3 regions of the Lysinibacillus sp. OF-1 genome follow, and region 2 is predicted to be linked to each of the others. Evidence: riboswitches for the same ligand, from Rfam matches in the RefSeq annotation. Region 2 holds a riboswitch; each other region holds the start of a gene.
What was found. A riboswitch is a leader RNA that binds a small molecule or an ion and turns the genes downstream of it on or off. The one in region 2 is predicted to bind thiamine pyrophosphate.
Positions count from the first base shown of each region.

Region 1 (3,283 bases), 1.5 Mb from region 2:
AACGCTACTATCCTTCTGAAGAACAACGCGATACATTAGAAGTTTACAAAAATTTAGGACCAGACTATTTAGGGAAATATAATGAATTGTTTTTAGAATTTAAAATGAGTATTCGTTAAAGCATATAAAGGTCTATCGATGAATTTTTATTTTGTCGATAGACCTTTTTCTATTATCTTCCTGCTTCTGGCAGCACCTCACCTATTGTCTGTTTATTCTTTTCTACATCGTGGATTGGTATTGCTGCACTAGCAGGTATGTTTCATTTCAGACTTTCAACCGATATGATGATAGGATATCTTATGATAGACTTTAGTATATTTGATTATAAAAAGGGGGTTCATTCGATGACCCAGCAGAAGTCCAATAAGGCGGCTTTATATATTTTAATGTTTAATATGTTTATCGCAATGGGGAGTATTGGAATTATTATTCCTGTCATGCCAGAGTATTTAAAAATATTCGGTGCAGCAGGACAAGTTCTAGGTATGCTAATTGCAACGTTCGCCTTAGCTCAATTCGTATTTTCTCCAATTGCTGGGAATCTTTCGGATCAGTATGGTCGGAAAAATTTAATTATTTTCGGTCTTATTGTGACAGGTCTTGCACAAATCGGTTTTGGCCTAGCCACAGACGTCTGGATGCTATTTTTAGCACGCTTTTTAGGCGGTCTAGGTTCCGCATTTGTTGCACCTCCTATTATGGCATTTGTAGCTGACGTTACTACCTACGAGGAACGTGGAAAAGGTATGAGTATGTTGGGTGCTGCTATGTCACTTGGCTTTATGATAGGGCCAGGAATAGGTGGTTTCTTAGCAAAGGTTAGTTTACATTTTCCATTTTTCACGGCAGGAGTTGCTGCCATACTAGCATCTGTTTTATCTTATTTTTTATTACCATCTACTAAACCAAACACTTCACATGACAAGCAAAAGCAAGAAAATCTGGCGAAGCAAATGGCTCGTTCCATACATATGCCTTATTTCGTTATGCTCATTATCATGCTCGTGTTCTCGTTCGGAATTGCCAACTTCCAAACAACCTTGTCATTATTTGTGACAGAAAAGTTTAATTACACACCCGTAGATATTGCGATTATTTTAGTTGTCGGTGGTGCTTTTGGGGTAGTTGTACAAATGTTTGTGATTACACCACTTTTTAATCGCTTTGGTGAAATGAAAGTTGTGTTAGTCAATTTATTTATTGCATCTGTTGCTATTTTCTTAATATTGTTTGTATCTGGCTTCGCTCTTATATTAGTTGTAGCAACTATTTTCTCTACAGCAACAACACTAATTCGTCCTGCTGTAAATACACTAATTTCAAAGCTTGCAGAGAAAGAACAAGGGTTTGCTGCGGGCTTGAATAATGCTTACATGAGCCTTGGCAATATGATTGGACCAGCCTTAGCAGGTTTACTATTTGACTGGAATATGAACAGTCCATATATTTTCGGATCTATCATATTATTAGCCTGCTTCTTCCTTGCACTCATCTGGACATTGAAAAAAGCACCTCATCTAATGCATCCTGATACGAAATAGTCAGAAAAATCATTGACTATTTTTAACATTATGTTACAGTAATGTTGGTTAATAAAATTGAATGATATTTACCACTAGGGGAGCCTTTAAAAGGCTGAGACGTATATGATGATGTACGGACCCTTTGAACCTGATCTAGTTCATACTAGCGGAGGGAAGTGGCGCTACTTGCTATTGTCATTGTCTATGCAAGGCCGCTTCCTATTGTTTAAAGGAAGCGGCCTTTTAATTTCCCTCATGATTTTATTCAAGAGGAGTGAACCTTATGTCAATTCGTAAAATGACAATCATGGCTTTATTAGTAGCGATTGCTGTAGCAGGATCTACCTTTGTATCCATACCAACAGGCATCGCACGTGCCTACCCCATTCAGCATGCTGTTAACGTAATAGGAGCTATTATACTAGGACCCGTGCCAACAGTTCTAGTTGCCTTTGTGACAGCCATCATTCGTATCTTTACTGGTACAGGCTCTCTTTTAGCGATTCCTGGTAGTATTATTGGTGCATTGTGTGCGGCCCTTGCCTACAAATACAGTAGAAAACCATGGCTAGCAGGATTCGGCGAAGTTTTTGGCACTGGTATTTTAGCTTCACTTATTGCCGTACCCTATGCAAAATTGCTTATGGAGACATCCGTAGCTGCATTATTCTTCATGCCAGCCTTTTTAACATCAAGTACCATCGGGGCCATCTTAGGTGTTATGGTAGCTAGTACTTTGCGAAAATCGGTACTAGTAAAGAGTTTTAATTCTTCGCTTTATTGAGTGGTGCTGAGTGCTTTTTGATTTTGGAAATTCTTTAAGATGTGCGAGAAGATTCCTTTTCTAGTCTTTGAGCGGGGTTCGTTTCTTTATGAGCGTCTCTCTCCCCTGAGAAGCACTTTTCGAAGGCTGCACTTTGTCAATCACCTTTGCACCATTTTTTAAAACCTCAAAGCATTCAAAAAAGCAGTGCAAAATGGAATGATTTTGCACTGCCTTCACTCTATTATGATCGTTTTTTCATACCCTTTAATAGCTGGGCTACGTTCGTATCTTCTGCTTGTACAGGTTTCTCCTCAATTGGCTGCTCTTTTTTATTCGTTTTTGTTAAGAAACTCCACCCAAAACGTCTTATGGTAATATCCATAAAGAATAGAAGCATACTTGCTAAAAGAAGCCATGTAGCAATGTTTTGTCGATCCGCTCCTTTGGTTGTAAAGTCACGGAACACATCTTGTGGTTCTTTTAAAACGGCTCCCCCTGTTTGATTTGTTAACTCTTCAATCAGTTTTTCATTAACAGGGAGCAGTTCATACTCAGCACTATAAGGAACACTTAGACCTGCCTGATAAATGGCCTGCTGCTCATCCGCTATACGGAAGAAAATCAATCCAGGTTCGGCCTGTACAACAGCTCGAACTTGGGAGGCTGAAATGGTTTCTAACTGTGTTTCTAACTCCTCCCCTGCTTCATTAACCGCTACAATGTCTAAAAATGCGGCTTCATTTGTAGGGTCTGTAATCATAAAGGAGCCATCAGCTTCTAATCTCACATCATAGGCAACATCATTATAGCTTGGCAACATTTGTGAAATAAGCGTCTGCCAAAATGTTCCCCAGTCCTGCCATCTTGCCCAATCTCCTGTCCATTTACCCGTTGAATCGGATGTAAAAGCAAATGTTTTACCGAGTCCATATTGCCATTGTGCTAACACAGGATCTTCCTTCTCACTTTCTGCAATTACGGTTGTCCCTTG
Region 1 is NZ_CP102798.1:879,933-883,215, reverse strand. Features, by position in the region: gene NV349_RS04060 (ABC transporter substrate-binding protein) at 1-119, shown strand, start outside; gene NV349_RS04055 (MFS transporter) at 348-1,544, shown strand; TPP riboswitch at 1,611-1,718, shown strand; gene thiW (energy coupling factor transporter S component ThiW) at 1,810-2,310, shown strand; gene NV349_RS04045 (VWA domain-containing protein) at 2,534-3,283, opposite strand, start outside.
Region 1: another riboswitch for thiamine pyrophosphate. It lies ahead of thiW (energy coupling factor transporter S component ThiW); the one in region 2 lies ahead of NV349_RS11505 (ABC transporter substrate-binding protein).

Region 2 (3,283 bases):
ATTACAGAGCTTCGTCAAGAACAAGACGAGTTAAATAAGTTGATTGCGAAGCTAGAAGGAATTTTACAAAGTGAAGCCAAGCTTGTACGTGTCATTAAACAAGAGTTACTAGAGATTAAGAAACGCTTCACAGAGCCACGTCGCTCGAAAATTGAGCAGGAAATAGAAGAAATTAAAATTACGCTAGATGTCCTTGTGCCAAGTGAAGAGGTTGTGGTGACGGTGACAAAGGATGGCTATATTAAACGTACATCCACACGTTCACATGCCGCTTCCAATGGTCAGGATTTTGCGATGAAGGATTCGGATTACTTATTGTATGAAGCAACCTTAAATACACAGCATCATCTGTTACTGTTCACAAATCGAGGCAATTATATTTACCAGCCTGTTCATGAGCTACCTGATATTCGCTGGAAGGATCTTGGACAGCATATTTCAAGTATTGTGCCAACAGGGGAAGATGAGTCTATTATTGCAGTGTATGGCTTTGAAACATTCGAACAGCCAAATACGTATATTTTAACAGCTACAAAAGATGGTCAAATTAAACGCTCCCCACTGGCAGATTATGCGGTGACGCGTTATTCGAAGCCAATAAAAACAATGAATGTTAAAGCGGGCGATGCGATGATCTTTGCATCGTTTGTGACAGATGATGTGGAACTGATGTTAACAACGGATACAGCCTATGCGATTCGTTTCCCACTGGAAGAATTACCAGTTACAGGGGTGAAAACAGGCGGTGTCAAAGGCATCACGCTAAAGGATGGAGAAGCCTTAGTCGGTGTCAATGTGCTACAGCCTGATGTTACACAATATGTGGTAATCGTCACACAGCGTGGAGCCGTGAAGAAAATGAATGTTGCAGAAGTTGAAGTGGCAAGTCGTGCAAAACGTGGTCTAAAAGTATTAACAGAATTAAAAGCAAATCCTCACCGTATTGTGGCAGTTATTCAAGCAACGAATGAGGAGCAAATAGTGATTGAAACGGAAAAAGGTGTACAAGAGCTCATTGATGTCCAAACATTGACGCGTGCTGATCGCCATTCCAACGGTTCGTTTAAAGTGGATATTGCAACAGATGGGGCTATTTCCCATGTTTTAACGGCTAAAAAAGAACAGAAACTAAGCTAATGATAAGCCCAGTCTCTTAGGAGTGCTGGGTTTTTTTACGAGAGCAGTCGTTAGTCAAAAATAGCATCTTGTCATTTTAGCGTAACTATGGGTATAATAATCAACGAAAAGTTCATAGCACAAGAATGTAGGGGGGCTAGTAGTTGCTAGCTGAGATTGTGTCCGATAGACGCTGACCCTTTGAACCTGATTTGGCTCGTACCAGCGTAGGGAACATCTATTCAAAAAAGCAAAGTTTTGAAGATTGATTGCAATACGTCTGGGAGGAATCCTAGGCGTTTTTTTATGTTTTCAAGCAATATCTTGCCAAACGCATACGCTTTCTTTCTGGTGACAACATTCAATCATGAACACTTTCACATTATCAACTAGGAGGACTTCGCATGAAAAAATGGTTATTTATTCTAGTGGCTGCACTTTTAACGTTAGTGGGCTGTAGTGACAAGGAGGACAAGCAGGCTACTGATCAGCTGAAAAAAGTATCAGTGGTCTTAGATTGGACACCAAATACAAATCATACAGGACTGTATGTCGCAAAAAAACTCGGTTATTTTGAGGAGCAGGGCTTAGATGTTGACATTATTATGCCTGGGGAGGCAGGAGCCGATCAGCTTGTTGCTTCTGGCAAGGCAGAGTTTGGTGTGAGCTATCAGGAAGGGATTACACAGGCTCGTGTGCAAGATGTGCCTCTTGTCTCCATTGCTGCTATTATTCAACATAATACATCTGGCTTTGCTTCTATTGCATCAAAAGGTATTACATCACCAAAGGATTTCGAAGGTAAAACCTATGGCGGTTGGGGGGCTCCACTAGAGCAAGCTGTCCTACAATCATTGATGCAAACAGAAAAGGCAGACATTCATAAACTAGATATCGTCAATGCAGGAGATTTAGATTTTTTCACGATGATGCAAAAGGATATTGATTTTGCTTGGATTTATTACGCGTGGACAGGTATTGAAGCTGAGCTACGGGGTGAAAAGATTAATATGCTGTACTTAACAGATTATAGTGATCAGCTGGACTATTATACACCTGTTCTAGCTACAAATGAAAAAATGATCCAGGACAATCCTGACCTAGTTCAAGCGTTTGTGGCGGCTGCATCGAAGGGCTATGAATACGCCATAGCACATCCAAGTGAGGCGGCTGATATTTTAATAGAAGCGGCTCCCGATTTAGATCAAGCGTTAGTGCATAAAAGTCAGGAATGGCTAGCCGATAAATATCAGGATGATGCCAAGCAATGGGGAGAGCAAAAGTTTTCTGTATGGGAAAACTATGCAAAATGGATGTCTAGCAACAACGTGTTAGAGGGCGAATTTAATGCGAAACAAGCCTTTACAAATGATTTCTTACCTAAAAAGGAGGCCAAATAAGATGGCGAATTCATTAATCAGTGTTCAAATCATTCCAAAAACAGAGAAATTTGAGGATGTTATACCGTATGTCGATGCGGCGATTGCTGTGATAGATGCTGCTGGTGTGAAATATGAGGTACATCCGTTGGAAACGACGATGGAAGGTGAGCTGTCAACGTTGCTGCAAATCATTGAAAAAATGAATGACAAGATGATTGAGCTTGGTGCTATCAATGTCATTACACAAGTGAAAATATTATATCAGCCAACTGGTATAACAATGGATACATTAACGGAGAAATACCAGTAATGAAACAAGCTTTGCAAAAGGGAAGGACGATTATTTTTATCGCCTTCCTCTTATTCGTGTGGGAGCTCATTGTGCATGTGGCTGAAGTTCCTCATTGGTTATTACCTGCACCAAGTAGTATTTTGTTGGAAGCTTTTAAAGCCTATCAAACCTTTTTACCACATGCTTGGGCTACGATGCAATTAGCCTTATTAGGACTTGCCATTGGCATTGCCTGTGGATTAATGGTGGCGATTGTCTTGCATCGATTTACATTTATTCGGGAGTTGTTTTATCCGATTTTAATTATGTCGCAAAATATCCCTATTCTTGTCTTAGCGCCATTGCTCATTATTTGGTTTGGCTTTGGTTTATTACCAAAGCTCATCATTATTTGCCTCGTGTGCTTTTTCCCCATTGTTATTGCGGCAATGGACGGATTTCGGCAAACAGCACCTGAGTTAAAGCATTATTTTGCCATGGTTGGTGCTACAAA
Region 2 is NZ_CP102798.1:2,374,544-2,377,826, reverse strand. Features, by position in the region: gene parC (DNA topoisomerase IV subunit A) at 1-1,137, shown strand, start outside; TPP riboswitch at 1,257-1,367, shown strand; gene NV349_RS11505 (ABC transporter substrate-binding protein) at 1,521-2,516, shown strand; gene NV349_RS11500 (thiamine-binding protein) at 2,518-2,808, shown strand; gene NV349_RS11495 (ABC transporter permease) at 2,808-3,283, shown strand, end outside.

Region 3 (3,283 bases), 1.7 Mb from region 2:
AAGCTTCCAAGGGAATATTCATATTGAAACCATGTTTATTGATGAGGGCTTTGGCTCGCTTGATGAGGAATCTTTGAATAAAGCAATTGATACATTAATTGCTTTACAGGATTCTGGTCGTATGATTGGCGTGATTTCTCATGTGCCTGAATTAAAATCGGCGATGCCAGCGGTCTTACATGTAGAAAAAACATTGAATGGACATAGTCAAACCCACTTTGAAGTGAAATAAATAAAAGGCGTATTTCCAAAACAAGGGAATACGCCTGCTGTTTATTTTTTTCGAGGGGTGGCTGTAGGTGTTGTCCCTTTTTTTGCAGCCATTACTTTTTTCACGATAGGAATAACAATAGGTGCTAATTTTACGGCGGTTTTCACAACATTTGATACTTTCATTCAAAAACAGCTCCTTTTACAATTACTACTACCTGTTTCGCTTAAAAATGAAACATTAACGAATAACACGAACAGCTTGAATAATATTCCATATTACAATTCCTAGTGAGACGATGGCATAAATGGCAAACGAAACGAACCAAATAATCAACATCTTATTATTGCCGGACGTTGGATCCAAATTAAATGTAGAAAAAACAAAGACAATAAAGAACAGAATGCCGAAAACAAAAGGAATTAAATGAGAGATAAGTGCACGAATTGAATGTCTTTTTACGTCACTATCTTTCGTAATAATGTACACAATTAATGGGACGATAAAAGGGGCGAAGAAAATACTTAAATAACTAAAGGCAGATAAAATTTTTTGGTTCTCCATAGTTGTACCTCCTTTTTTAATATTTACGCATGAAAAACAGCAAAGTTTCAAAAAAATAATATATGGAAGAGGTTGTAATCCTTCTATCCTTTGCGTACAATGAGAATGTTCAAATAAATTCAGATGTAACGACCACAAGGGGAGCTGATGATGTCAGCTGAGACTGGGCACGTAATGCCTTGACTCTTTGAACCTGTAAGTTAACGCTTGCGTAGGGATGTGGATAGAAACCGACACTAGTACGATGTGAGGCTCTGTCCTGGCATCGTTTTTTCATTCTTGAGGGAATAAAAAGGTGTCAGAAAGAGACATATCAGCGCATTTCTATTCCTGCTCTTGTATCCTACATCGGAACAAAGGAGAGAATATATATGGACAAAAAAAGACTATTAATGCTTGTGGAGATTGCGATATTTGCAGCAATCGCTCTTGTGCTTGATCAGGTTTCCTTTAAAGTATGGGCACAAGGTGGTTCTGTTAGTCTAGTCATGGTACCTATTATGTTAATAGCATTTCGCTGGGGCTTAGTAGCTGGGCTAACAACTGGATTACTCGTAGGTGTAATGCAAACCATGTTTGGTGCTACGATTGTGCACTGGCTACAAGGATTCCTTGATTATGGTGTTGCTTTCACAGTTGTAGGATTAGCGGCGGTTGTGCGTGGACCCGTGTTGGCGGCTGCCAAAAATGCCAACAAAACAAAAATGGCACTTTACATTATATTAGGTACGGTGCTTGCGGGCTTTTTACGATATGCAGCCCACACGATGGCTGGCGCTGTATTTTTTGCAGAATATGCTGGCGATCAAAATGCATGGATCTATTCCATCATCTATAATGGTACATATATGCTACCAGCAACTATTTTAACGGCAATTGTAGGCGTTCTTTTATTCACAGCTGCTCCACAATTAATGCAAAGAAAAGCATAAAACATGCCCCTCACATTTGTGAAGGGGCTTTTTTGTCGCAAATAACTCTTTGCGCACTTCGCAAAGTAAGGAAGCATACAATATTTAAAGCGTTTATCGTTATACGCATAACAAGTTATGTTATATTAAAGTATAGATATTAGATGAAAGGGACGTTATACATGATTGTAAAAACGCAAGAAGAGATTGAAGCTTTTAAAAAAATAGGACGCATTTGTGCTGAAATTCGTGAAGCGATGAAAGCTGCCACAAAACCAGGTGTTACAACATTGGAGCTAGATGAAATTGCTGGCCGTATGTTTGCAGAGGCTGGCGCGATATCTGGTCCAAAGGGAGAATATGATTTCCCAGGGTATACATGTATTAGTGTCAATGAAGAAGTGGCGCATGGTATCCCCGGAAAACGTGTTATTCAAGAAGGGGATATTGTAAATATCGATGTTTCTGGTTCATTAAATGGCTACTTTGCTGACACTGGTATTTCATTTGTGGTTGGTGATGGCTATGAGGACAAAGAAAAGCTATGTCGCGTTGCCAAAAGCGCCTTTGATCGAGCAATGACAAAGGTAAAGGCTGGGTCTAAATTAAATCAAATTGGTAAGGCAGTTGAACGTGAGGCGAATGCTAATGGCTTAACTGTTATTATGAATTTAACTGGTCATGGTTTAGGTCAATCTTTACATGATGAGCCGAATCACATTTTAAATTACTATGATGCATGGGATTCTACAATTATGAAAGAAGGTATGGTGCTTGCGGTTGAACCGTTTATCTCAGCGAAGGCAGAGCATATTGTAGAAGCTGGTGATGGTTGGACATTCATTACACCTGATAAATCACTTGTAGCTCAAATTGAACATTCAGTCATTGTAACAAAAGATAAACCGATTATCCTAACATCATTAGACGAAGAATAGAATGCAATGAAATGAAAAATCCTGCTTACCAATTTATTTTTGGTAGGCAGGATTTTTTTTAATAAATAAAATACCAACAAAGAGAACACCACATAAAAAGAAGGCGGCGGTAGTGACAAGTAGCTCATCAAAACCATTATGTAAGGCGATTCCTATATAAGCCCAAATAAAAACACTAGGAAACAAAATATCAAAGTGATGGAAACGGATATGTAGCGCAAGTGCTCCACCTAATGTCAGCAAAATTACTGCCCAAAGAGGCGTACTAAGACCAAAGCCGTTCCAACCATAAGCCGTTAACGTAAAACTGATATTCGTAATAAAAATAAATGTCATCCATGCAAAATAAATGGAGAAAGGAATACGACCCGACATTGCTTTGTCATGAAGAGGGTACGTATTATACAACATAAATAAATACAAGACTAAGAGTAATGTAATGCCAAGTGAAACAATAAATAACTCATGATGCCATACGTATATCATCAATGCTTGCAATATATTTATGCAGCTAAAAAGCGCAGACTGTTTCATAGTTGTCTTTTTGATATTCATAACTAACCAATAACCGAGTAAAAAATAAATAAGAATCCAAATTACATGACTTACACTAACTGGTGCAAATACTACAGAAAAGCGATTAGCGATTTCTAGCATAG
Region 3 is NZ_CP102798.1:4,028,395-4,031,677, reverse strand. Features, by position in the region: gene NV349_RS19820 (AAA family ATPase) at 1-232, shown strand, start outside; gene NV349_RS19815 (hypothetical protein) at 274-396, opposite strand; gene NV349_RS19810 (magnetosome magnetite crystal formation protein family) at 452-775, opposite strand; TPP riboswitch at 903-1,010, shown strand; gene thiT (energy-coupled thiamine transporter ThiT) at 1,147-1,707, shown strand; gene map (type I methionyl aminopeptidase) at 1,869-2,624, shown strand; gene NV349_RS19795 (TspO-related membrane protein) at 2,658-3,283, opposite strand, start outside.
Region 3: another riboswitch for thiamine pyrophosphate. It lies ahead of thiT (energy-coupled thiamine transporter ThiT); the one in region 2 lies ahead of NV349_RS11505 (ABC transporter substrate-binding protein).